One region of the Sporosarcina sp. P18a genome, then DNA from elsewhere that is predicted to be linked to it. Evidence: riboswitches for the same ligand, from Rfam matches in the RefSeq annotation. Region 1 holds a riboswitch; each other region holds the start of a gene.

What was found. Region 1 has a riboswitch for thiamine pyrophosphate ahead of CSV75_RS12175 (thiamine phosphate synthase). Riboswitches for the same ligand answer to the same signal wherever they lie in the genome.
Region 2: linked by a shared signal. The riboswitch ahead of tenA (thiaminase II) and the one ahead of CSV75_RS12175 (thiamine phosphate synthase) in region 1 are both predicted to bind thiamine pyrophosphate.
Region 3: linked by a shared signal. The riboswitch ahead of thiC (phosphomethylpyrimidine synthase ThiC) and the one ahead of CSV75_RS12175 (thiamine phosphate synthase) in region 1 are both predicted to bind thiamine pyrophosphate.

What each region holds. Positions count from the first base shown of each region.
Region 1 is NZ_PDYQ01000004.1:115,849-123,749, reverse strand. Features, by position in the region: gene ectA (diaminobutyrate acetyltransferase) at 1-406, opposite strand, end outside; gene CSV75_RS12195 (phosphoribosylaminoimidazolesuccinocarboxamide synthase) at 1,022-1,702, opposite strand; gene CSV75_RS12190 (heavy-metal-associated domain-containing protein) at 1,868-2,089, shown strand; gene CSV75_RS12185 (heavy metal translocating P-type ATPase) at 2,105-4,006, shown strand; gene CSV75_RS12180 (Crp/Fnr family transcriptional regulator) at 3,984-4,673, shown strand; TPP riboswitch at 4,731-4,839, shown strand; gene CSV75_RS12175 (thiamine phosphate synthase) at 4,910-5,509, shown strand; gene thiS (sulfur carrier protein ThiS) at 5,502-5,699, shown strand; gene CSV75_RS12165 (thiazole synthase) at 5,696-6,469, shown strand; gene CSV75_RS12160 (ThiF family adenylyltransferase) at 6,466-7,482, shown strand; gene CSV75_RS12155 (ABC transporter ATP-binding protein) at 7,610-7,901, opposite strand, start outside.
Region 2 is NZ_PDYQ01000003.1:97,142-105,042, reverse strand. Features, by position in the region: gene CSV75_RS10130 (urease subunit gamma) at 179-481, shown strand; gene CSV75_RS10125 (urease subunit beta) at 512-835, shown strand; gene ureC (urease subunit alpha) at 832-2,550, shown strand; gene ureE (urease accessory protein UreE) at 2,561-3,016, shown strand; gene CSV75_RS10110 (urease accessory protein UreF) at 3,009-3,695, shown strand; gene ureG (urease accessory protein UreG) at 3,733-4,353, shown strand; gene CSV75_RS10100 (urease accessory protein UreD) at 4,346-5,170, shown strand; gene CSV75_RS10095 (YheE family protein) at 5,792-6,229, shown strand; TPP riboswitch at 6,395-6,496, shown strand; gene tenA (thiaminase II) at 6,587-7,282, shown strand; gene CSV75_RS10085 (DUF3889 domain-containing protein) at 7,351-7,713, shown strand; gene CSV75_RS10080 (nitric oxide synthase oxygenase) at 7,757-7,901, opposite strand, start outside.
Region 3 is NZ_PDYQ01000001.1:595,886-603,786, forward strand. Features, by position in the region: gene CSV75_RS03005 (M28 family peptidase) at 1-121, shown strand, start outside; gene CSV75_RS03010 (GMC family oxidoreductase) at 382-2,007, shown strand; gene CSV75_RS03015 (autorepressor SdpR family transcription factor) at 2,212-2,469, shown strand; gene CSV75_RS03020 (aldo/keto reductase) at 2,886-3,740, shown strand; gene thiC (phosphomethylpyrimidine synthase ThiC) at 4,146-5,918, opposite strand; TPP riboswitch at 6,038-6,155, opposite strand; gene CSV75_RS03030 (calcium/sodium antiporter) at 6,532-7,485, shown strand; gene CSV75_RS03035 (response regulator transcription factor) at 7,617-7,901, opposite strand, start outside.

The sequences.
Region 1 (7,901 bases):
ATAGCTTAGCGGATGGAATATTAGACGGTGTGACCGTTGATTCCACATACCGAATATTCCGACATGCCTCACTTTGTAAGATCGTATGCAGCATACGCGATGCTATACGCTTTCCTCGTACCGATTCATCGACTGCGACTTGCCAGACAAACAACGTATCTTGCGCTTTTGGTTTAATAAAGCCTGAAATGAAGCCTACAAGTTTTCCATGGTCTTCCACAATGATACTCGTATCATCGAATTGGTCTGCCCACAGCAAATAGCTGTAAGAAGAATTCAAATCAAGTACTTTCGTATCCTTAATAAGCTGCCAGATGAACTTTCCATCTTCTACAGTCGGAATACGAAATACATACGGGTCGTTCGGATCCAACCCTGCAATCGAAACTTTGTGTTTACTATCCAAACCATTTCTCCTCCAAGTTCTTTTACATGTAGTTGCATACATATTTGGGATCTGAAATTTTCTAAGATGTGTAATTCGTTACTTCTTTACCCGAGAACACGATCTACTTAAAATACGTTCGTCGAATAATCATCCATGTGAAGTTTTTGAGAACCGAGCAAATACACTCGGTAGATTCTACTTATGAATCTAGCGGACTTAGCAAGGGTACTTACGTAGAAAGGCCAAAATGGAGATTCGTGCTGGCTACTTTGGGTGCTATCTTTCTGCCTTGCGGTATGAAGAGCAAAAAAGAGCGCCTTTACAAAAGCGGGGAGCTTTTGTTCATGGAAACAGCAGATATATTAAAGATTCGCTGATATGAAAGACACTTTCATTATCTAGAATTCACTATCATACGCATTCATCCAACCAACGTTCACACACTGGTGAAGAAGCAAACTAGGTGTCACCTCTGACACTGGTTGCTATTATAGGGAACCATGAAAACGTTGTCAACAGTAAATATATTATTTTATTTATTTGATTAAAAAGTAAAGTGCCGCTAAGTCAGTCAGCGTATGGCTTGAGAGAACATATAAAAAACCGGAAACATTTTTCGTTTCCGGTTGACTTTTATGAAAATAATATCTTTTCTAATTCCATTGGTTCAATATATGTATCGCCTCGATAAACGCGCATATTGCCTCCTGAAATTTCATCGATCAACATGATGTTTCGTTCAGGATCGCGACCGAACTCCAATTTGATGTCATAAAGTTCTAAACCTTTTTCCGCCATCTCTGATCGCACTACTTCAGAAATTTGCTGGGTCAATTCTTTAAGTACCGCATATTCTTCATGCGTCAAAATGTGAAGTTGTGCCAAAGCATCTTCTGAAATGGGTGGATCTTGACGTTCATCATCTTTTAGCGTCACTTCCACGAATGCATCCAATACTTGTCCTTCTTCTGCATATGCACCGAATCTGCGCAAGAAACTTCCGACCGCACGGTATCGACAAATCACTTCTAATCCTTTACCAAAGACCGTAGCAGGCTTCACCGTCATCGTCACTTCATCCAGATCGGCATCGATGTAATGCGTCGGTACGTTTTGCTCCTCCAATTTCTCGAAAAAGTATTTCGTCATGCGAAGTCCAGACTTCCCGGCACCATCAATCGTCAGGCCTACTGTGTTGGCACCTGGATCAAATACACCATCTTCCCCTGTTACATCATCCTTGAATTTCAATAGCACGTGGCCATCTTCCAAGCGGTAGACGTCTTTCGTTTTACCAGAATAGGTTAATTTCATCCGTACGATTCTCCTCTATTCATAAATGTATACTGCTTATTCAGTATAAAGCACTTTGACGAGAAGAAAAAGTATTGTTTGACAAAAGTTGATGGACGTCAAGGTCATTTTCACAAAATACTCTTATACTTTAGTTAACAAATACACAAGAAGAGGATGAGATCAATGAAAAAAGTCGTATTTTTAATGGAACCATTCAGTTGCCCGTCATGTGTTAAGAAAATCGAAGGGGCACTTTCCCGAGCCAAAGGCGTACAGCAAGTAAAAGTATTATTCCATTCAAGTAAAGTTCGAGTCGAGTTCGATGAATCTATCGTAGAAGCCGATGAATTACAGGAATTGATTAGTAAACTCGGCTATCCAGTTCTCAATAAAAAAGTCTCATAGAGAGGAGGCATTCAAATGAACGCAAAGCAAACCGTACGCATCACCTCTATATCTGCCATTTTGCTTGGGGTAGCAATCATCTTGCATTTCGCAAGCTTTCATGATGCGCGTCAGATTACATTAATCGCTGCCACTTTAATCGCAGGTACTCCGATTGCAATCAAAGCTTGGAAAGCTATCCGCATGAAAGCTTTTAGTATTGAACTTCTCGTGACCATCGCGGTAATCGGTGCGCTATTTATTGGTGAGTATGTAGAATCCGCCGCAGTTACCTTCTTATTTGTATTCGGAGCATTGCTTGAAATTCGTACAATGGAGAAAACTCGCTCGTCCCTCCAGGCACTTATTGATCTGGCTCCACTGGAAGCAAGTATCCTTCGAGATGGTAAAATAATGACAATCGCTGTTGACGAGGTAGTAGTCGGTGACCGGGTAATCGTTCGCTCGGGAGAACAAGTTCCAGTTGACGGACCGATTGTTACAGGGAATGCTTCTATAAATGAAGCAGCCATCACGGGAGAATCTGTACCGGCAGCCAAATCGCTAGACGACCAAGTGTTCAGTGGTACATTAGTAGACAACGGATATATCGAAATAATGGCAGAACGCGTTGGTGACGATACAGCATTTGCTCGTATTATCGAACTAGTCGAAGAAGCACAGGAAGCCAAATCAAAAACGCAAAAATTCCTTGAACGATTCGCCAACATCTATACACCTTCCATTGTCGTCTTATCGATGATCGTCTATCTGTTCACACGCAACATCGAAATGACATTAACCTTCCTCGTCATCGCTTGCCCTGGCGCTCTTGTCATTTCCGCTCCCGTCTCTATCGTAGCGGGAATCGGTAACGGAGCTCGACATGGTGTGCTAATTAAAGGTGGCGACGTGATGGAACAGTTGGCGAAAATCGACACGGTCGTCTTTGACAAAACAGGCACATTGACCAAAGGACGTCCAGAGGTAACTGATATCCATAGTTGGGGTATCGAAAAAGAAGAGCTACTGCGCCTAACTGCAGAAGTTGAACTATTGTCCGAACACCATCTCGGTCAAACGATCGTCCGCGAAGCAAAGAAGCGCTTGATTGACTTGACACATCAAGCGCGTGACGCAAACGTTATGAAAGGCAACGGCATGCTTGCTAAAGTAGACGGCAAGCAACTCGTAGCCGGCAACCGAAAACTGATGGCATCGCAAGGTATACCTATTTCTAGTGACGTGGAAGCTTATGCATCCAAGCGGGAAAAGGCAGGTAATACGGCTGTGTTCGTCAGCATTCACGGAAACATCGCAGGTATTATTTCCATAGCGGATCAGATCCGTCCGGAAGCACAGGCTGCTTTGGTCAAATTACGAAGAAGCGGGATCAAACAAATGATTATGCTAACTGGCGACAATGTCCACACTGCCCGACTCGTCGGTGAACAACTCGGTCTTGACAGTGTCCACGCGGAGCTTTTACCTGAAGACAAAGTAGCCGCCGTTCAAAAGTTGAAAAAGCAAGGACATCGTGTAGCCATGGCAGGTGACGGGATCAACGATGCGCCTGCGATCGCCACGGCGGACATTGGACTTGCCATGGGCAAAGGCGGAACAGACATTTCCATGGAAACAGCTGATATCGTCTTGATGGCGGACCGGCTTGATCAATTCGCCCATGCCTATGCATTATCGAAAGCAACTGTCCATAACATGAAACAAAACACATTCTTTGCGGTAGGCACAGTCTTCCTCCTGTTGGCCGGTGTACTGTTAGGCAAAGTGTTCCTAGCATCCGGCATGCTCATTCATGAAGTAAGTGTACTTTTGGTTATATTGAACGCCATTCGATTAATACGCTATACTAGTGACAAACCAGCCAATCGAACTATAAGCGAGGTGAAAGTGAATGAGTCAACAGCCCCACAATAATACGACGAATCAAAATATGTGTGTATCGCTCGTACCGCTGTTCAATCATTTGGAAACTGAACAGATGAAACACGTAGTAGGACTCGCGCGAAACACTTCGCATCCACGTGGAAAAATTATTTACAATGAAGGCGACTGCTCCGAAGGTTTATATATTTTGCATAAAGGACGAATCAAAGTATATCGCCTTTCAGAAAACGGCAAAGAGCAACTCGTACGAATTTTAGAACCGGGAGATTTCACAGGTGAGTTGTCATTATTCAATGCCAAACCTCATGACGCCTACGCAGAAACACTTGAACCCGTGGAATTATGTATTATTCAACGGGATCAAATGCAACAACTTCTACAAAAACATCCTGCGATCTCATTAAAGATGTTAGAGGAGTTCTCCTCTCGCCTCGCCCGAACAGAACAACGGGCAGCGCGGATCGGTATGGAAGCAGCAGAAACGCGCATCGCACTGTATCTAGCCGACTTATCAGAAGAACAACAACAATTGACAGTCGAATTACCGATGAGTCGCAAAGATCTCGCCTCCCACCTCGGGACGACACCTGAAACGATTAGTCGAAAACTTAGCGCATTCGAGGAGTCGGGCTGGATTCGCCAGTCCAGCATGAAAACGGTGGATATTCTCGATTTGGATGCTTTATTACTATTATGAAAGAAACTCTTTTCATTCCACTACGTACATGATACGCTAGTTCTGAAAACCAAATATTTTGACCATTAGGGGAATCCTTCACAAGGACTGAGAAAAGAGTGTGGCTCTGAAACCCTTATTACCTGAACAGATTAGTATCTGCGGAGGGAAGTGGCGAGTCGTTCCGTATATATTTCTGTCGACACATCCACCACTTTCCGATTCGGGAAGTGGTTTTTTCTATTGGAGGGGAATGAATGAAGTTACTTGGCGTGACCGATGACTGTCTTTCGGTTGATGAACTGACTCTACACTTGCAGCAGACAGCGCCGTTTCTAGATGCTATTATTTTGCGTGAAAAGTCCAAGACAGACGAACAACTGACAGACTTGATTACGCGTCTTGCGAATAGTGGATTCCCACTCGACAAGCTCATTGTACATGCCAGACCTAACATAGCGATCGAGCTGAACCTTACGAAAGTGCAGCTGACTGGCTATGGCATGTCTTTACGGGATGCACATCGGAAATTTCCCGAGCTACAATTTGGTTGCTCGATTCATTCAATGGAAGAAGCAAAGGAAGCTACGACGGAAGGCGCGGATTGGCTCTTGTACGGGCATGTTTTCGAGACGAAATCAAAGCCTGGCCTACCAGCGCGCGGCACGGAAGAATTGTTTTCTATTGCAACGTGTAGTTCGATTCCCGTGTATGCAATCGGCGGAATTCAGCCGCAACACTTGCCTGATTTACAACGAAACGGCGTAGCAGGCGTGGCTGTATTATCCCCTATGCGTTCACTAAAAGTCTTACAAAGTTATAGAATAGGAGGCGCATCTAATGAAGAAAATGATTGATTTGAACGGAAAAACCTATTCGGTCGTTCCGGAAGTAGGAACAATCCAACAGTTACTTGAGCATTTGGGACTGGGTAATCGGATTTTGATTGTGGAGAAAAATAAAGAGATTTTGCAAAAAGATCACTATGACGCACCGATTATGGATCGAGACCAAATTGAAATCATACATTTTGTAGGAGGCGGATGAAGATGTTAAAAATTGCAGATAAAGAATTCTCTTCACGGTTATTACTAGGCACAGGGAAATATCCTTCATTTGAAATACAAAAGCAGGCAGTTGCAGTATCAGAAGCAGAAATCCTCACGTTCGCAGTACGACGCATGGATATTTTCGAAGCGTCGCAGCCCAATTTTCTAGAGCAATTGGATTTAACTCGCTATACATTACTTCCAAATACTGCAGGTGCAAGTACAGCAGAAGAAGCCGTACATATCGCACGTCTTGCAAAGGCATCAGGACTTTGTGACATGGTGAAAGTGGAAATTATCGGATGCAGCCGTTCATTGCTTCCAGATCCTGTAGAGACATTACGCGCTACTGAAATGCTGCTAGAGGAAGGCTTTATTGTATTGCCTTATACGTCAGACGATGTAGTGCTCGCAAGAAGACTATGCGAATTAGGCGTTCATGCCATCATGCCGGGCGCTTCGCCAATCGGTTCAGGCAGAGGCATTCTGAACCCGCTGAATCTGTCATTGATCATTGAGCAATCTAATGTCCCCGTCATCATTGACGCCGGCGTCGGCTCTCCAAAAGACGCGGCATTCGCGATGGAACTCGGAGCAGACGGTGTATTGCTCAATACGGCAGTATCGGAAGCAGCAAATCCTGTCATGATGGCAGAAGCAATGAAACTCGCGATTGAAGCAGGACGTCTCGGTTATAAGGCAGGACGTATGCCAGTCCGCGATTACGGCGTAGCAAGCAGTCCAACTGAAGGGCTTGTGACGAATTGACCGGAAAATATTCTCGGCAAGAGCTATTTGCACCTATCGGACCAGTTGGACAACACCGTATCCGCGAGGCAAAAGTTTTCGTCTTAGGAGCGGGTGCACTCGGTTCTTCCGGAGCGGAAATGCTTGTCCGTGCAGGGGTCGGCGAACTAACGATTGTTGATCGTGATATTTTGGAGTGGACCAATCTTCATAGACAGCAATTATATACAGAGCAAGATGTCATCGATCAATTGCCGAAAGCGATCGCTGCGGAAAGCCGATTGCGCGCGATCAATAGCGATGTGAAAATCCGTGGAATAGTAGCGGATGTGACAACTGAAAATGTTCTCGACCTATTCGAGGGACATCAATTCATTCTCGACGGCACAGATAATATCGAAACACGATTACTAGCAAATGACGCAGCGTTACAACTCGGCATCCCTTTCTTCATGGGTGCTTGCGTCGGTAGCTACGGGCTGACGTTTCCTATTGGCGTAAAAGAAGGGTCCCCCTGTCTGCATTGTCTCCTCGAAGCGTTACCGCCACAATCATTGACATGCGATACAGTCGGCGTCATCTCACCAATCGTCGTTACAACGGCTGCCCGTCAAACCGCCGAATTGCTGAAGTGTATAACGGGTGCGCAGATGGAACCGCGCCTGGAATCCGTCGATCTATGGACAGGCGAACGTGCTGCAATGGACGTGCACAGTATGAAGAAATCTAGTTGTCCGAGTTGCTCAGACACTCCAACCTATCCTTACCTATCTGCCAATGAAGTCATTCGGACTGCCGTACTGTGCGGGCGCGACACCGTGCAACTGACCTGGCCGAAGCACCGACAAGTGGAACTACTACCATTTGCCGAATCCATTCGCGGTATTGTTTCTAATTTAAAACAAAACCCATATTTGGTTTCCTGTGAATACAACGCTCATCGACTCGTGTTATTCCGTGATGGGCGGATGTTGGTTCATGGAACGAAGGATATCATGGTAGCCCGGAAGATTGTCGCCGGTTTATTGGGATGATGCTTGTGCTTAGAGCGCTTAGCGCAATTTTATGAGCATAACCAATAAATCCTCCAATAAAAAACGCTTCAGAAAGCCGTAAAACAGCTTTCCGAAGCGTTTATTTCATTATTTATTCAACCCTCGCTCATTCCGTCGAATCCAATGCCATCTCAGCCGAACTCTCCAACTTCAACACACCATCCGTCATCTTGTACACCTTATCCACGTATTGAATCAACCGTATATCATGTGTTACAACGATGGTCGCCGTTTGATTCGACTTCGTTTCATTACGCAACAACTCCATCACCTCAAATGCCCGATCCGAATCGAGTGAAGCGGTAGGCTCATCCGCCAAAAGAATCGCTGGCTTGCTGAACAATGCTTTCGCAATCGCCACACGTTGTCGCTCACCGCCCGATAAATCAGATGGATAA
Region 2 (7,901 bases), on a different contig from region 1:
TGTTGCTTCAAACAGGGCCTTATTTAAAAGGGATGGCTTAAGTTTATCCCGAAAATTCATGTGAGCTACTAATAGCTCGTTAAATACTCGGAATATTTAAAGCCTTCTATTAAAGTGGATTATGAGAGAAGCGCACTAATGGAATATAATACATACTATTATTTTAGGAGGTTGAACAATGCGATTACTACCGCGTGAAATGGATAAACTAATGATTGTTGTTGCTGCAGATGTTGCTAGAAGACGAAGAGAACGAGGACTTAAATTGAACTACCCAGAAGCCATGGCACTCATTACGTATGAGGTGATGGAAGGTGCCAGAGACGGTAAAACTGTGGCAGAACTCATGTCTTATGGTGCAACGATTTTATCTCGTGAAGATGTAATGGATGGCATTCCAGAAATGATCGATGATATTCAAGTAGAGGCGACATTCCCGGATGGAACGAAGTTGGTCACAGTGCATAATCCAATAAGATAAATTGTTGATGGAAAGAAAGGAGACGTAACGATGATACCAGGCGAATATATTTTAAAAGATGAACCGATTACTTGTAATGAAGGCACGGAAAGTATACATGTACAAGTAATTAATCATGGCGATAGACCTATCCAAATTGGCTCTCATTACCACTTTTACGAAGTGAATCTTGCATTACAATTTGATCGGGAAGTGACGTACGGTAAACGTCTCAACATACCTGCAGGTGCTGCTGTTCGTTTTGAACCGGGCGATGAGAAAGAAATACAACTAATTGACTATGCTGGAGAAAGAGAAGTTTACGGATTTCACAATAAAGTAGACGGACCATTGGAAGGCGGGAATACGAAATGAGTTTTAAAATGGATAGAGAGCAATATGCTCAAATGTTTGGACCAACAACCGGAGACTCTGTTCGATTAGCAGATACCGATTTGTTTATCCAAATTGAAAAAGATTTTACGAAATATGGAGAAGAAGTTGTATTTGGCGGTGGGAAAGTCATTCGTGATGGAATGGGGCAACATCCGCTTATTACGCGTGAAGAAGATGAACGAGTACCTGATACTGTCATTACAAACGTCGTCGTTCTTGACTATACGGGGATATATAAAGCCGACCTAGCGATTCGTGACGGTAAAATTTCGGGTATCGGAAAAGCAGGTAATCCGCTTGTGCAAGACAAAGTAGACATTATTATTGGGGCTTCCACTGAAGTGATTTCGGGGGAAGGTAAAATCATTACGGCTGGCGCAATTGATACGCATGTGCATTTCATTAATCCCGCACAAGTCGATGTTGCACTGACGGCGGGGACAACCACACTAATCGGCGGCGGAGCTGGACCAGGAGATGGTTCTAGGGCTACGACAGCCACACCGGGTGCCTGGCATCTTCACTCCATGCTGAAGGCTTTAGATGGACAACCAATCAATATTGGTTTAACAGGTAAAGGACATGCGGCAGCGGGAGCTCCCTTGGCAGAACAAATAATTGCTGGTGCGATTGGTTTGAAAGTCCATGAAGATTGGGGCGCGACACCGTCCGTTCTTGATCATGCATTACGAATTGCTGATGAATATGATGTACAAGTCGCACTTCACGCGGATACGTTGAATGAATCAGGATTCTTTGAAGATACGATCAAGGCAATTAATGGTCGAGGTATTCATATGTATCATACGGAAGGTGCGGGAGGCGGACACGCTCCGGATTTGATTAAATCGGCTGGTATGATGAATGTGTTGCCGGCTTCTACCAACCCTACATTGCCGTATACGATTAATACGATTGATGAGCATTTGGATATGGTAATGGTTGCACATAACTTAAATCCTTCCGTGCCAGAAGATATCGCATTCGCAGATTCACGCATTCGCAACGAAACGATTGCAGCGGAAGATATATTACAAGACTTGGGTGTCTTTAGTATGACAAGCTCCGATTCTCAGGCGATGGGCCGTATCGGTGAAGTTGCTCTTCGTACGTGGCAAGTAGCCCATAAAATGAAAAAGCAACTTGGCGTGATGGAAGGTGATAGTGAGTATTCGGATAATATTCGGGTAAAACGCTATGTCGCTAAATATACGATTAATCCTGCTATTGCTCACGGGGTATCTGAGTATATCGGTTCAATTGAAGTTGGCAAAATGGCTGATCTTGTCCTTTGGGATCCGAAGTTCTTTGGAGTTAAACCGGAGATGATTTTGAAGAGTGGAATGGCGGTATTTAGCTTAATGGGCGATGCAAATGCAACCATTCCTACACCGCAACCAATGATTTACCGTCCGATGTACGCAACACTCGGGAAGGCATTGCCGCAAAGTTCCATTACATTTGTTTCACAGATCGCATATGATCAAGGAATAAAAGAGAAGCTTGGACTTGAAAAAGTAGTACTGCCTGTCCGTAACATACGGAGTCTTACGAAAAAAGATATGAAATTAAATACAGCTACACCACATATTGATGTAGATCCACAAACGTACGAAGTGAAAATCGATGGAAAGCTTATAACATGTGACCCAGTTGACGAGGTGCCAATGGGGCAACGCTATTTCCTATTCTGAGGTGAAGAAAATGATTGTAGAAGAAATCGTGATGAATATCAGGGATTTAGATCCAAGTGAGTATGAAAGCCGTCATAAAGAGAAAGTGTACTTAGAAAGCGCACATTTAATGAAGAGAATTCAACGCGTAGAAACCGATCATGGACGTGAAATTGGAATTCGATTAAGAAACCCGCGTGATTTGGAAGCGGGAGACATTCTGTTTATGGATGATAAGAATATTATTTTGGTTGATGTCCTTTCTGATGATTTACTTGTTATTAGCCCGCGGACAATGCTTGAAATGGGAACGATTGCCCATCAACTTGGAAATCGTCATTTGCCTGCGCAATTTGAAGAAGAGGATATGCTTGTGCAATATGATTATTTAGTTGAGGATTTGCTACAGGAAATGGATATTCCATTTAAGAGAGAAGAACGAAAAGTTGCAAAGGCTTTCCGTCATATTGGGCATAGCCATGACTAATCATGCATTATCCTTGTTACAGCTATGCGATTCTAGTTTTCCCATCGGCTCTTTTAGTCAATCATTCGGATTAGAAACCTATATTCAAAAAAACAAGGTTACCGATGCTAACACATTTTCTGAATGGTTACATGTCTATGTGCATGAACAGCTTGCTTATGCAGACGGCTTAGCTGTAAGACTCACTTATGATGCACTGGATATCGATGACCTGGATAAGGTTTGGGAATTGGACCGCATATTGACTGTACAGAATCTTGCTCGCGAATCACGTGATGGTACACAGCGTATGGGTGATAGGATGTTAAACATTGCAGAAGCCATTTACAAAATACCTGTGTTAACTACTTACGCCCAAAAAATTCGTGATAAACAAGCTTTTGGCCATCCAGCCATTGTTTTTACGATGATCGGACATCATCTTCAAGTAGAAAAGAATACAACGGTTTTATATTACTTATACTCGACGGTTGTTAGTCTTGTGCAAAATGCTGTACGGGCAATCCCGCTTGGACAAACTGCTGGACAGAAAATCATTTACACTTTTCAACAACAACTTCAGCAAACGACAGACAAAATAATGGAATTAGACGAAGAAGAGTTTGGCGTTGTATCGCCAGGCCTCGAGCTTTCACAAATGCAACATGAACGTGTCGGGATACGTATTTTTAGTTCGTAATGAATGTAATGAAATTGATAATAAGGATGTGCTTAGAATGGGACCAATTAAAATAGGTGTCGGCGGACCAGTTGGTGCGGGAAAAACCATGCTCGTTGAAAAAATTACACGCGCATTAGATGGCGAAGTGAGTATGGCGGTTATTACCAATGATATATATACGAAAGAAGATGCCAAATTCTTAGTTGCGAACGGTATTCTTCCGGAAGACCGTATTGTCGGTGTGGAAACAGGAGGCTGTCCACATACGGCAATTCGTGAAGATGCTTCGATGAATTTCGCTGCGATTAATGAATTGAAAGAAAAACATTCCGACCTCGAGTTGATTTTTGTAGAGAGTGGCGGTGATAACCTAGCGGCTACGTTCAGTCCAGAACTCGTAGACTTTTCTATATATATAATTGACGTAGCGCAAGGTGAAAAAATCCCGCGCAAAGGTGGACAAGGAATGATTAAATCTGATTTGTTTATTATTAACAAAACAGATTTAGCGCCATATGTCGGGGCGAGTCTTGAAGTAATGGAGTCCGACACAAAAGTATTTAGAGGAAATAAACCTTTCTTTTTCACCAATTTAAAAGATGATCAAGGACTAGATGAAGTGGTTGAATGGATCAGAAAACACGCTTTGTTAAAAGGACTAGGACAAGATGTCTGAATGGACAGGTGTTCTTGACCTCGTCATGGAAAATCGACAAGGACGCTCCGTGGCGAAAAGTGTTTACTTTCAAGGTGCATTTAAAGTGATGCGTCCTGTCTATTTTAATAAGAATAGTTATCCATGCTATTATTTATTGAATCCTGGCGGTGGCTATTTAGATGGGGATCGGTATCAAATGAAAGTCACCCTTGGTGAACGAGCGATGCTGACGTTGACGACCCAGTCAGCGACGAAAGTATATAGAACACCGACCGAGCAAGTATATCAAGAGACAGTCATTCGTATGAAAAAAGATAGTTATCTAGAGTACTTACCGGATGCGCTTATTGCATACAAAGATGCCAGTTGCTATCAGAAAAATAGTATATACATGGAAAAAGGAGCAACTTTGCTGTATGCCGAAATATTGACTCCGGGCTGGTCGCCGGAAGGAGAAAAATTCAGCTATGACATGCTCCGTTTGAAAACCGAGATTTATATGGGAGGTCAACTTGTTGTCTTTGACCATATAAAACTTCATCCAGCGTCACAAAATATGAATGAGTTAGGCTTTATGGAAGGATACACACATTTGGGTTCCTTAATTGTCGTTGGAGAAAAAACGAATGATGCTCTATTGGATCGATTATATGAAACTCTTCAACAAGAGGCTGGAGAATTTGCATTCGGATTGTCTAAGCTTGCCGTTCCTGGCTTCACTATACGCATCTTGGCAAACTATACACAAGTCATAGAGCGAATTATTTCAGTCTGCCACCACGTAATTAGCGAAGAATGGAATCAAACGAAACCAAGTTTTTTAAGGAAGTACTAGAAATGGCCCGACAATTCAATGAGTTGTTGGGCATTTTCTGTCCGTTATGCTAGTACTGCAGAAATTAATATGTACGGAAAGTAATAAAGAGAGCTAAGTTATTCCGAATATATTATGTAGTTTGTTCAAACAACTATGTCACTGTTCAAATGATTGAAACACAAAAAATGGGGTATTATTATACATACGTGGTGTGTCCTTCATAGGATTAACCATGTCCGTCAAGTCAATAGAATGTATAGCAGTCTTTGCGTGTATTGGTTCAACACTCACGGTAATTATTAAAGGCTGCAATAAAGTTGTGACACATGTGTGAAGTTGATCTTCTGCCTGGTAGTGAGTGAAGATGTAATAGAGTGTACGGGGAGTAAGTTCGCTACGATTTACGGTGTTTGGACCGTATATTCGAATGATATAAAGCATAGTAGAATATTAATGGATTTGACAACAACCTATTGCTAAGTTATATTAGAGTTTAAATTTTTTTAAAGGATTTATACGTGAGCAGGAATGATGGGTAATTAAACTTCAGGCTAGAAGGCTTGAATTAGTAGTTATGGATAACGTAAGATGAGCCATTTTATAAAAAGAGGCTTTATACTATTTTTGGAGGTGTTCCCTGTGGTAGATGACTTTGAAGCAGAAAAAGTTTTTGAAGACAGGCAGTACGAGCGAATTCAGTTTAAGCTCATCTTAGAAGGTCGTAATTATAAAGGTGACTATCATGACGGTAAAATTCAATGGCTTAATCCACATCCCAAACATGATGTTGGCGAAGAGGAAGTAATTGCTATAGAGGATAAAGTTTTGGAACTTTTATCCGAGCAAGGGATTCGAAATGAAGCGGATAATATTGAGATCGAACAATCGAATAGCGGAAGTCAAACTCGACCACTTCAGTCATTTAAATTGAAGATTCAAGGCGAAGAATTTAAAGGTACATTCATTAATGGGAAAATTGAATGGTATCATCCTAAACCACGACGTAAACTAGAAGAAGAGCGCGTAAAAAAAATAGAAGAAGATGTTGAGAAAAAGCTAAAAGAACATCTAGAATAACAAACTGACACTGCGTGAAGTTTGTGGAATAAACGTATTCGATTGAGTAAGACCAATTTAAGGTCTGCTGCCAATTGCTGTGTTGTATGTAGGCTACGTGTAATCTCAATTCGTTTGACCTTTCTGATAAAGTAAGTCTACAATAGAATATACAAATGAAATAGTTGTTACCGCTAGGGGTGCTCTGTGGAGCTGAGAGAAGCATATGCTTTAACCCTTTAACTTGATCCGGTTCATACCGGCGTAAGGAAGTGGTGCAGATGTTACTTAGCTTATTTCTGTGCTCTGTGATGTCTCTCCGCCACTTCTAGTCAAGAAGTGGCTTTTTCATTTATTACGAAAAAGGGGAGAGTATACATGAAGTTTACAGAACGTTTATTAGAGAAGACATTACCGATTTGGAGACAGAATCATAGTCACCCGTTTGTACAGGAGATTGGAAATGGTCTGTTGGATCAGGAGAAGTTTCGTTTTTATATGGTGCAAGACTATTTGTATTTAATTGACTACGCGAAAGTGTTTGCTGTGGGCACGATGAAGGCTACGGATGTAGAGACGATGGGTAAATTTGCTGCATTGCTTAACGGTACACTACACACTGAAATGGAACTTCACCGTCAATATGCAGCACGCTTTGGCATTACCGAGGAAGAGCTCGAGAATGCTCAGCCGTCTCCAATTGTTCTAGCGTACACGCACTATATGCTACATGTAAGTCAAAACGGCTCTCTAGCGGAAGTTGTCGCTGCATTATTGCCGTGTGCGTGGAGCTACTGGGAGATTGGCAAAGAGCTTTCGGAATTGCCTGGTGCGCTGGAACATCCATTGTATGGTGACTGGATTCGCATGTATTCATCGGAAGACTTTGGCGAGTTGGCTACTTGGTGCTTAGAATTAATGGATGAAACTGCAGGAGGCAAGCCTGAATCAGAATTAGTGAGGTTAGAGGAGATCTTCCTTAATACGACTCGATATGAGTATATGTTCTGGGACATGGCCTACACGAAGCAAATGTGGCCCGGTATGCATGAAGGACAGATGATTACAAATTAATATAAAAAAAACGTGCGACTATTTAAGTTGAATGTTATTAATTAGAATTGAATGGATATAAACAGCGCATGCTATTCCAAAAGGAGGTGCGTGCTATCTTTGCGAAAATAATCTTTGCGCTTGGGATGATAATGACAAGCGCGACGGGCACTAGCGAGGCGCCGGTTGCCACTCTTAGTAAGGTAGAAGTACCGGCATACGCTAAGTGGTCGAGGCTTGCGATCAAGCAAACGATGCTCAAATATCCTCGTGCAGAAATCAAGGATTATTTGCATATCGCAACCGACTCAAAGAACGTGACGAGTGTGGAAAAGTTTCAGCTTTGGTTAAAAGAGGAAGAACGAGAATTCGGTGTGATAGTGACTGTCACATATTCAGCTGAAACGGGTCAATTTATTCGCATTAACTTTCAAGAAATACCTGTTCAATAAGCCAATGCCCCTAGACCATATAACATGGTGCAGGGGCGTTGGTTTATTCGGGATCTTTTTGATAAAAGAAATTGGGAGTTATAATGTCATTGGCAAACCGTTTGTGATAGACATGGGTAGCGGCGGGTGATAGTGGTGGAATGAGCCATACCCAGTTACCTGTCACTTTTCTTCCTGCACTTTGCTCT
Region 3 (7,901 bases), on a different contig from region 1:
AGTAGAAATCACTTCGTTGACGAATGCACTCGACAGACAGAAGAAGCTATTGGAACAAACCGTAACGGATGAAACAGCCAGTGTGAAAAAATTAGGTGAGCTGTTGAGTGAATTAAAATAAGAATAGAGAAGTTCCGGTAAATTTTAAAGTTGCTTAGTAGTAACGACCTGTTTAACATATTAGTAAAGCATTCAAAGCATCGCATATCGCGGTGCTTTTTTTTGACAAGATTTTATCAGCTCGCTTAAATTAACTATACCAACGAACCAAACTAAATTCAGAACTTCCACTGTGTTCCATACGGTTGTCTCCATGAGTCTCATAATCCAACCTTTCATGCCATAGGATATACTGCATGAAAATCACTTAGGGGGATTGAAATGAATAGAGACGCCAATAATCAATCAACTTTTGACTATATCGTAGTTGGAACGGGTCCGGCGGGTGCTACTATTGCCAGAAAACTAACAGATACTAAACAAAACTCCGTGCTAGTTTTAGAAGCGGGAGATAATAACAGTAAAGAGCAGCCGATTAGAGATTCATTGTTTGCGCTGCCATCTATTCTCACTGACGACTTTTTCCCGCAATACTTCTGGCAAGGAAAAAGTGTCCCCCAGAAAAATGTAAACGGAAGGTCATTTGATTGGACGGGAGGACGAACATTGGGTGGCGGATCCTCCATTAACAATAACCAGTATGTAAGGCCATCACAGGCGAATATGAAACAATGGGAAAACCTCCTAGGTCCACTTTGGTCACCTGAACAACAGACCTATCAATTTTCACAACTAGAAAACTACAATGGCCAAACGGAAAATCCAAATGCGAGAGGATATAACGGGCAGTTGGATATCAGGCAGGCTCCTGCTAATCCAACCACCATGGCTGAAAAATTAGTTACAGCGATGGAAAAAGCCACTGGTTTCAAAAGAATTTTAGATTATAACGATCCCAATACACCACTTGGCCTCTTTACGAGGTGGCAGCTTTACCAGACCCCCTATGGTCAACGAGAAAGTGCGGATACGGCTTTTCTTTCATCGGATGTTATGACTGAAAATGGTGAAGGAGTAAATGGAAGAAGATTATTAGTATCTTATAATTCAACGGTTCAGCGTGTGATTTTTGATAATGAAAGGCGGGCAATAGGTGTTGAATTTCTTAAGGAAGGAAAATGTTATTACGCATATGCTCGTAAAAAAGTCATTGTGTCGGCAGGAATAAATAGCCCTCAACTATTACTGCTTTCTGGAATCGGACCGTCGGATTCACTCAATAAAGCCGGTATTCCCGTCGTTCATCATAACGCGAATGTGGGAAAGAACATGACTACCCATCCAGTTAACACTACCACCTTTACAACGAATCCGAATGACAAAGCACTCCCAGATGCTGATCCCTTTGCGCTGTATACAGGTGGAGCCTTCTTACCAGATCCAACACCCGGTGCTGACCCCAACCGTCGTGGTGTGCAGCTAATTGGCCAAATCGGCACTGGCGGAATGTTAAGCATCGTCATTATTTTATTGGAACCAAAGAGCCGAGGATCTGTTAGAATCCAAAATGGAGATCCTTTAAAGATTGCACTTGCCGATGCTGACTTTTTGAATAAACGCTCCGACCTAGAAACTATAAAAAATATTTACAGAGTATACATTAAAAATATTGCAAAAGAACTATCAAATATAGATTCGCACTATCAACTCGTTACACCTACACTGGAAACCATTCATGACGATAACAAACTGGAATTGTTCATTCACGAAAACTTGGGTCCAACACATCATATACAAGGCACGCTACGAATGGCACCGAATGAAGAAAATGGTGTAGTGAATGCTACTGGTGAAGTATACGGTGTAAAGGATTTGATTGTTGCAGATGATTCCATTGCACCGTTTGTTTCGGATGGCAATACGTCGGCGCCAGCTTTCTTCATTGGCGGAAACATTGCTGAACACTTAGTGAGACAAGATCGTATGAACTACGGTGAAATACCATGACAAATTAAAAGAGCGCATGAGGCCGTCAAACGTGATGTATATATTTCATTAAGGAGTGCCTGTGTGAAAACAAACATGAGTGTTAAACCATTCATAGTTGTTTTCAAAACAGGTGCTTTTTTAATCACTTCAAATAGTATATAATTAGATAAATATCTAATTAGACAAACGACTAAATATCTCAAGCGAAAGGAGAGACTCAATTTGAATGAAGTTTTTAAAGCCCTAAATGATGAAACAAGAAGACAAATACTAACGCTACTCAGTGAAAAAGGTTCTTTAACTGCCAGTGAAATACATGAAGAATTCGAGATGAGTAAGCCGAGCATTTCAAACCATTTAAACATCTTGCGTAATGCGGGTCTTGTCAGTTCTGAGAAAAAAGGTCAATATATTTACTACACTCTCCACACAACGGTTCTGCAAGATTTGCTCGTATGGATGATAAAATTGAATAAATAAATATGTTGTGAGAAATTACTTTCCCTTGAACTAATGAATACATAGCTATGTACTAAAGTTATGAGCTATAGATAGAAGATAGAGAAGCGTGAGTAAGGTATTGAGACTAGAGTGATGTTACTTTCATTCTCTATATACTACAAGGACAAACAAAATTAAATTTTGTTTGTTATTCTGTTTTATGCTATATCGATTGTTTAAGGAAAAATAAAAAGTGCACTTGAGCCAGTAAAGAATGTGGATGTTCAACCATTCATATTTATTGCAGACACAAGTGCTTTTTTTCAAACAGAAAAGAATGTTTAATTAACTTTCAGTAAGGGAATTTACAAGGATAAGATGAGCGGTATACATGTCCGATGAAATCATGTTTCCACCACTAGAAGAGTGTACTATTAAAAAGGAGTAAGATAAAAATGGATCAATTAAATGTACAAACGATGCGATTGAATGATCGAACGAGCCTTCCTTCAATTGGTTTTGGAACCGTAAAAGTAAAAGGTGCGCAAGGTGTCGTCAGTACACTAACAGCAATCGAAGCGGGATACAGACTGATTGACACATCAACGAATTATAATAATGAAGGAATGGTAGGGGAAGCGATTCGGCGTTCATCTGTACCTAGAGAAGAATTGATAATAAGTTCCAAACTTCCTGGTGCTTCACATGATTACGAACGAGCAATTCTTATGATTCAAGAGTCATTGTATCGTATCGGAATCGATTACTTTGATAAATACTTGATTCATTGGCCGCTTCCAAAACAAGATCGATACGTAGAAGCATGGCAAGCGTTAGTCGATGCGCAGAAATTTGGACTGATTAAGACGATAGGTGTATCTAATTTTTTACCAGAGCATCTGGAGCGGATCATTGAAGAAACAGGTGTAACACCGGCTACCAATCAAATTGAACGCCATCCGTATTTTACTAACAACGAACTAGTGGAATACAATAAAAGTCGCGGTATTGTAACGGAGGCATGGAGTCCTTTAGGGCGCAAATTAAACGACGTGTTAGAGAATGAAACAATTGTATCCATCGCTAAAAAATACAATAAAGAACCCGCGCAGATTATTATTCGTTGGAACTTACAGAATGAAGTCTTAACCGTCGTGAAATCATCTTCTTATGATCATCAAAAAGCAAACCTTGATGTATTCGATTTTGAATTAACCGAAGAAGACATTAGACAAATTGATTCCTTGGATAAAGGTGAAGCGGGAAGAGTAGAAGGACAGCATCCGAACGAATATGAAGAGTTTGATTAAATATTAATAAGTTTAATAATCCGGATACCTTCAATCGTATAATCAGCGTACCAGACTTTGAATTTCTAATGAAATTAATATAAATCCCCATCAAAAAAATGACCCACCTCGATCCACATTATAAAGTGGCGAGGTGGGTTTTGTTGTTTTTATTGCACCAACAATTTTTCTAGGAAACACAAAGAACACAATGGCCCTTTTTGAATGGCAGAACATCTATTAATAATGAACACTCTCTATTTTCAAGCATTTCAAGCATTTCCTATAGGTGAAGGTTTCGGTATATTCGTGTATACATTGTGCTTGCAAGAGTGCCAACTGTTCTTCTAATTGATGAAGATTTCGACGTTTTACAGTAATCTGATGAATTAACTGTTCAGTTGTCATCACTCAATTCACTCCTCATTAAAGATAGATTTCAGCACCGGATTTTTTGAATTCTTCAGCTTTCTCTTTCATGCCACTTTCCATTGCAAGCTTCTCTTCTAAACTATTTTCATCCGCATATTTTCTAATGTCGTGCGAAATACGCATACTGCAAAACTTCGGCCCGCACATTGAACAGAAGTGGGCGACCTTTGCCCCTTCAGCCGGCAATGTTTCATCATGGTATTCCATCGCGCGTTCAGGATCCAGACTTAAATTAAATTGATCTCTCCAACGGAATTCGAAACGGGCTTTTGACAATGCATCGTCACGTTTGTATGCGTCGGGATGACCTTTTGCTAAATCAGCTGCATGTGCTGCAATTTTATACGTGATGACGCCTTCACGCACATCTTCTTTATTCGGGAGACCGAGATGCTCTTTAGGCGTTACATAGCATAACATCGCGGTCCCGAACCAACCGATCATAGCCGCACCAATAGCAGAAGTGATATGGTCATAGGCAGGAGCAATATCTGTCGTCAAAGGACCGAGTGTATAGAAAGGGGCTTCTTGACAAATCTCCATTTGCTTGTCCATGTTTTCCTTGATTAAATGCATAGGCACATGTCCAGGACCTTCTACCATGACTTGCACATCATGGGACCAAGCAATTTTCGTTAGTTCTCCAAGTGTTGCAAGTTCAGCGAATTGCGCCTCGTCATTGGCATCCGCGATAGATCCTGGACGTAATCCGTCTCCTAATGAAAAAGCAATATCGTATTGTTTCATGATTTCACATATATCTTCAAAGTGTGTGTAGAGGAAACTTTCTGTATGATGCAACATACACCACTGGGCCATAATAGAACCACCTCGTGAGACAATGCCAGTCACACGATTAATCGTCATGGGAATATAACGAAGTAGAACACCTGCATGGATTGTAAAGTAACTGACACCTTGCTCGGCCTGCTCAATCAAAGTGTCACGGAATACTTCCCATGAGAGATCCTCCACTTTGCCGTTTACTTTTTCCAACGCTTGATATAACGGAACCGTTCCCACTGGGACAGGCGAGTTGCGGATAATCCATTCGCGTGTTGTATGGATATTCTTTCCCGTTGATAAATCCATGATATTATCTGCACCCCAACGTGTAGCCCAGGTCATCTTTTCCACTTCTTCAGCAATGGATGAAGAGACAGCAGAATTACCAATATTCGCATTAATTTTCACATGGAATTTACTGCCGATAATCATCGGTTCCGCTTCAGGGTGGTTAATATTCGACGGGATAATGGCTCGGCCCCTTGCGACTTCATCCCGTACAAGTTCTGGCGTTATATTTTCACGAATAGCAATGAACTCCATCTCAGGTGTAATGATTCCTTTGCGTGCATAATGCATTTGTGTAACATTCATGCCACTTTTTGCTCGTAATGGTTTGCGTTTCAACAATGGAAATTCTGCATCATTTTGCATTTGTTCCATTGAACGATACCCGTTATCCCGCGGCTTTACTTGTCTGCCTTCATATTCTTCCACGTCATTTCGTTCTACTATCCAGTTCTTCTTGATGTTCGGCAGTCCTTTTTTAATATCAACTGTATAACCAGTTTCCGTATATTTACCGCTTGTATCGTAGACACGAAAAGGTTCATTCGGTATTTCGCCTTGATCAGTTACAGTGGGTGATAGCTCAATTTCGCGCATCGGTACAAGTATGTCTGGACGACTTCCTTGTACGTAAACCTTTCGACTTGCTGGAAAGCATTCATGGATATAGATTTCTTCTTTCTTCTCTTGCATTTTGTCATCGTCTCCTTTTGAGGTTTGACCATGACTCGATTCAAGTAAAGGGAATCGGCAACAAAAAAGACCAGTTCCGTAGATAGGACCTGGTCTTCAAAACGCAAAAATACGCGTCGCTGATAAAATGAAAACTTCCCTACGCTGGTACGAGCCAGATCAGGTCCAAAGAGTCCGGAATGCGTGTACTATCATTCCATCTCAGTCCAATAACGTTGGACACCCCTAGTTATAGTATTAAATTGTGTGAACAGGAATAGTCTACCATATAATTAGCTGTTTTTAAAGAGTTAGTATACTTTTGATTTCCATAACTCAAAAAAGTAGATTCTAATGAGAAATGAATATCTTTGTATGACTTGAAGGATGCATTAGCAGTGATGACGTGAGATAATCAAAAGTGATAAACAAAGAAGGAAAGATCGTTGTAGTGGAGCTGACGTCGTATAAAATATTAGCGATTGAGAACAATGAAACCTATGGGTATATAAAATCAAATTCCTATGGTGTTATGGGTCATTGTGAATGTAACAAGTCGCATCATATGTGCAGTAATTGGACAAAATATTTTATCGACTAGAAATTTCATTCCCTTGGAGGAGGTAATCAATAAATGTCCTATATTTTATTAATAATTGGATTTATATTATTAATAAAAGGAGCCGATTATTTCGTAGATGGCTCTTCAAATATTGCAAGGCTACTGCAAATTCCCCCTATTTTGATCGGGCTAACCATTGTAGCGCTCGGAACTAGCTCACCAGAAGCGACGGTCAGTATTATTGCAGCGATGGGTGGAAATGCAGACGTCGCAGTGGGGAACGTAGTGGGAAGTAATATTTTCAACATCACCATCGTGGTCGGAATAGCAGCATTCCTGTTTCCATTGAAAGTACAGAGCGAAACCATTCGGAAAGAAATTCCGTTCACTTTACTGGCAGGTATTGTCATGTTGGTGTTGATGAGTGATATGGCACTGCAAGGCTTCAGTAGCAATGTGCTCACGCGCAGTGATGGAATGATTTTCTTGCTATTCCTCTCGATCTTTATGTACTATGTGATTGAACTTGGGCTTCGAAGCCGTCAAAATTCCACGCTTACACAAGCTACTGAGAATGTGAAGTGGGGGAAGAATATCTTCATTACGCTAGTCGGGCTGGCGGCGATTATTTTCGGAGGGGATTTGGTCGTCGATCATGCTACGAAGATTGCTTATTCTCTTGGCATGAGTGAAACATTGGTCGGTCTTACGATCATCGCCATCGGTACCTCTCTACCTGAATTGGTTACGTCGATTTCAGCGGCTTTGAAAAAAGAAAGTGAAATCGCTTTGGGGAACATCGTCGGGAGCAATATTTTTAACATCCTGTTTGTTCTCGGGGCTTCCTCTGTCATTACGCCGATCGCAGTGAACGATAAAGTATTTATTGACGTTGTCATTATGCTAGTATTGACCTTAGTATTGTTACTGTTTGCAAGAACTGGTTTCAAAATTGGTAAGCGTGAAGGTCTGATGTTAGCTGTAGCATACGTCGTGTATCTTGTGTATGTTATTTTGCGTAATTGAGTAATAATTTGCTGATGGTCTGCTTCTTTATATGAAAGAAGCGCTTGATTTCATAAAGAAAAGGCAATTTTCCATTCGTGGAAAGTTGCCTTTTCTGACTTTATGGCATGGTGTGATTAGAGGGGTCCGTGTTATCTCCACTTATACCCGATCCCCCAAACCGTCACCAAAATCTCTTCAATAGGAAAATTGGATTTCCACAATTTATCCCGTAGATTTCGAATATGAGAATCGACTGTCCGAACTTCTGTATACGTGTCATATTCCCAAGCTACTTGAAGCAAGTCTTCCCGTGTGAACGTCCGATTTGGCCGGTTCATCATCGCTTCTATGATATAGAATTCCTTTAACGTAAGTCGAACTTCATGCGTGTCATATAGGATGGAATAGGACTCCAAGTCAAGAGTAAATGGGCC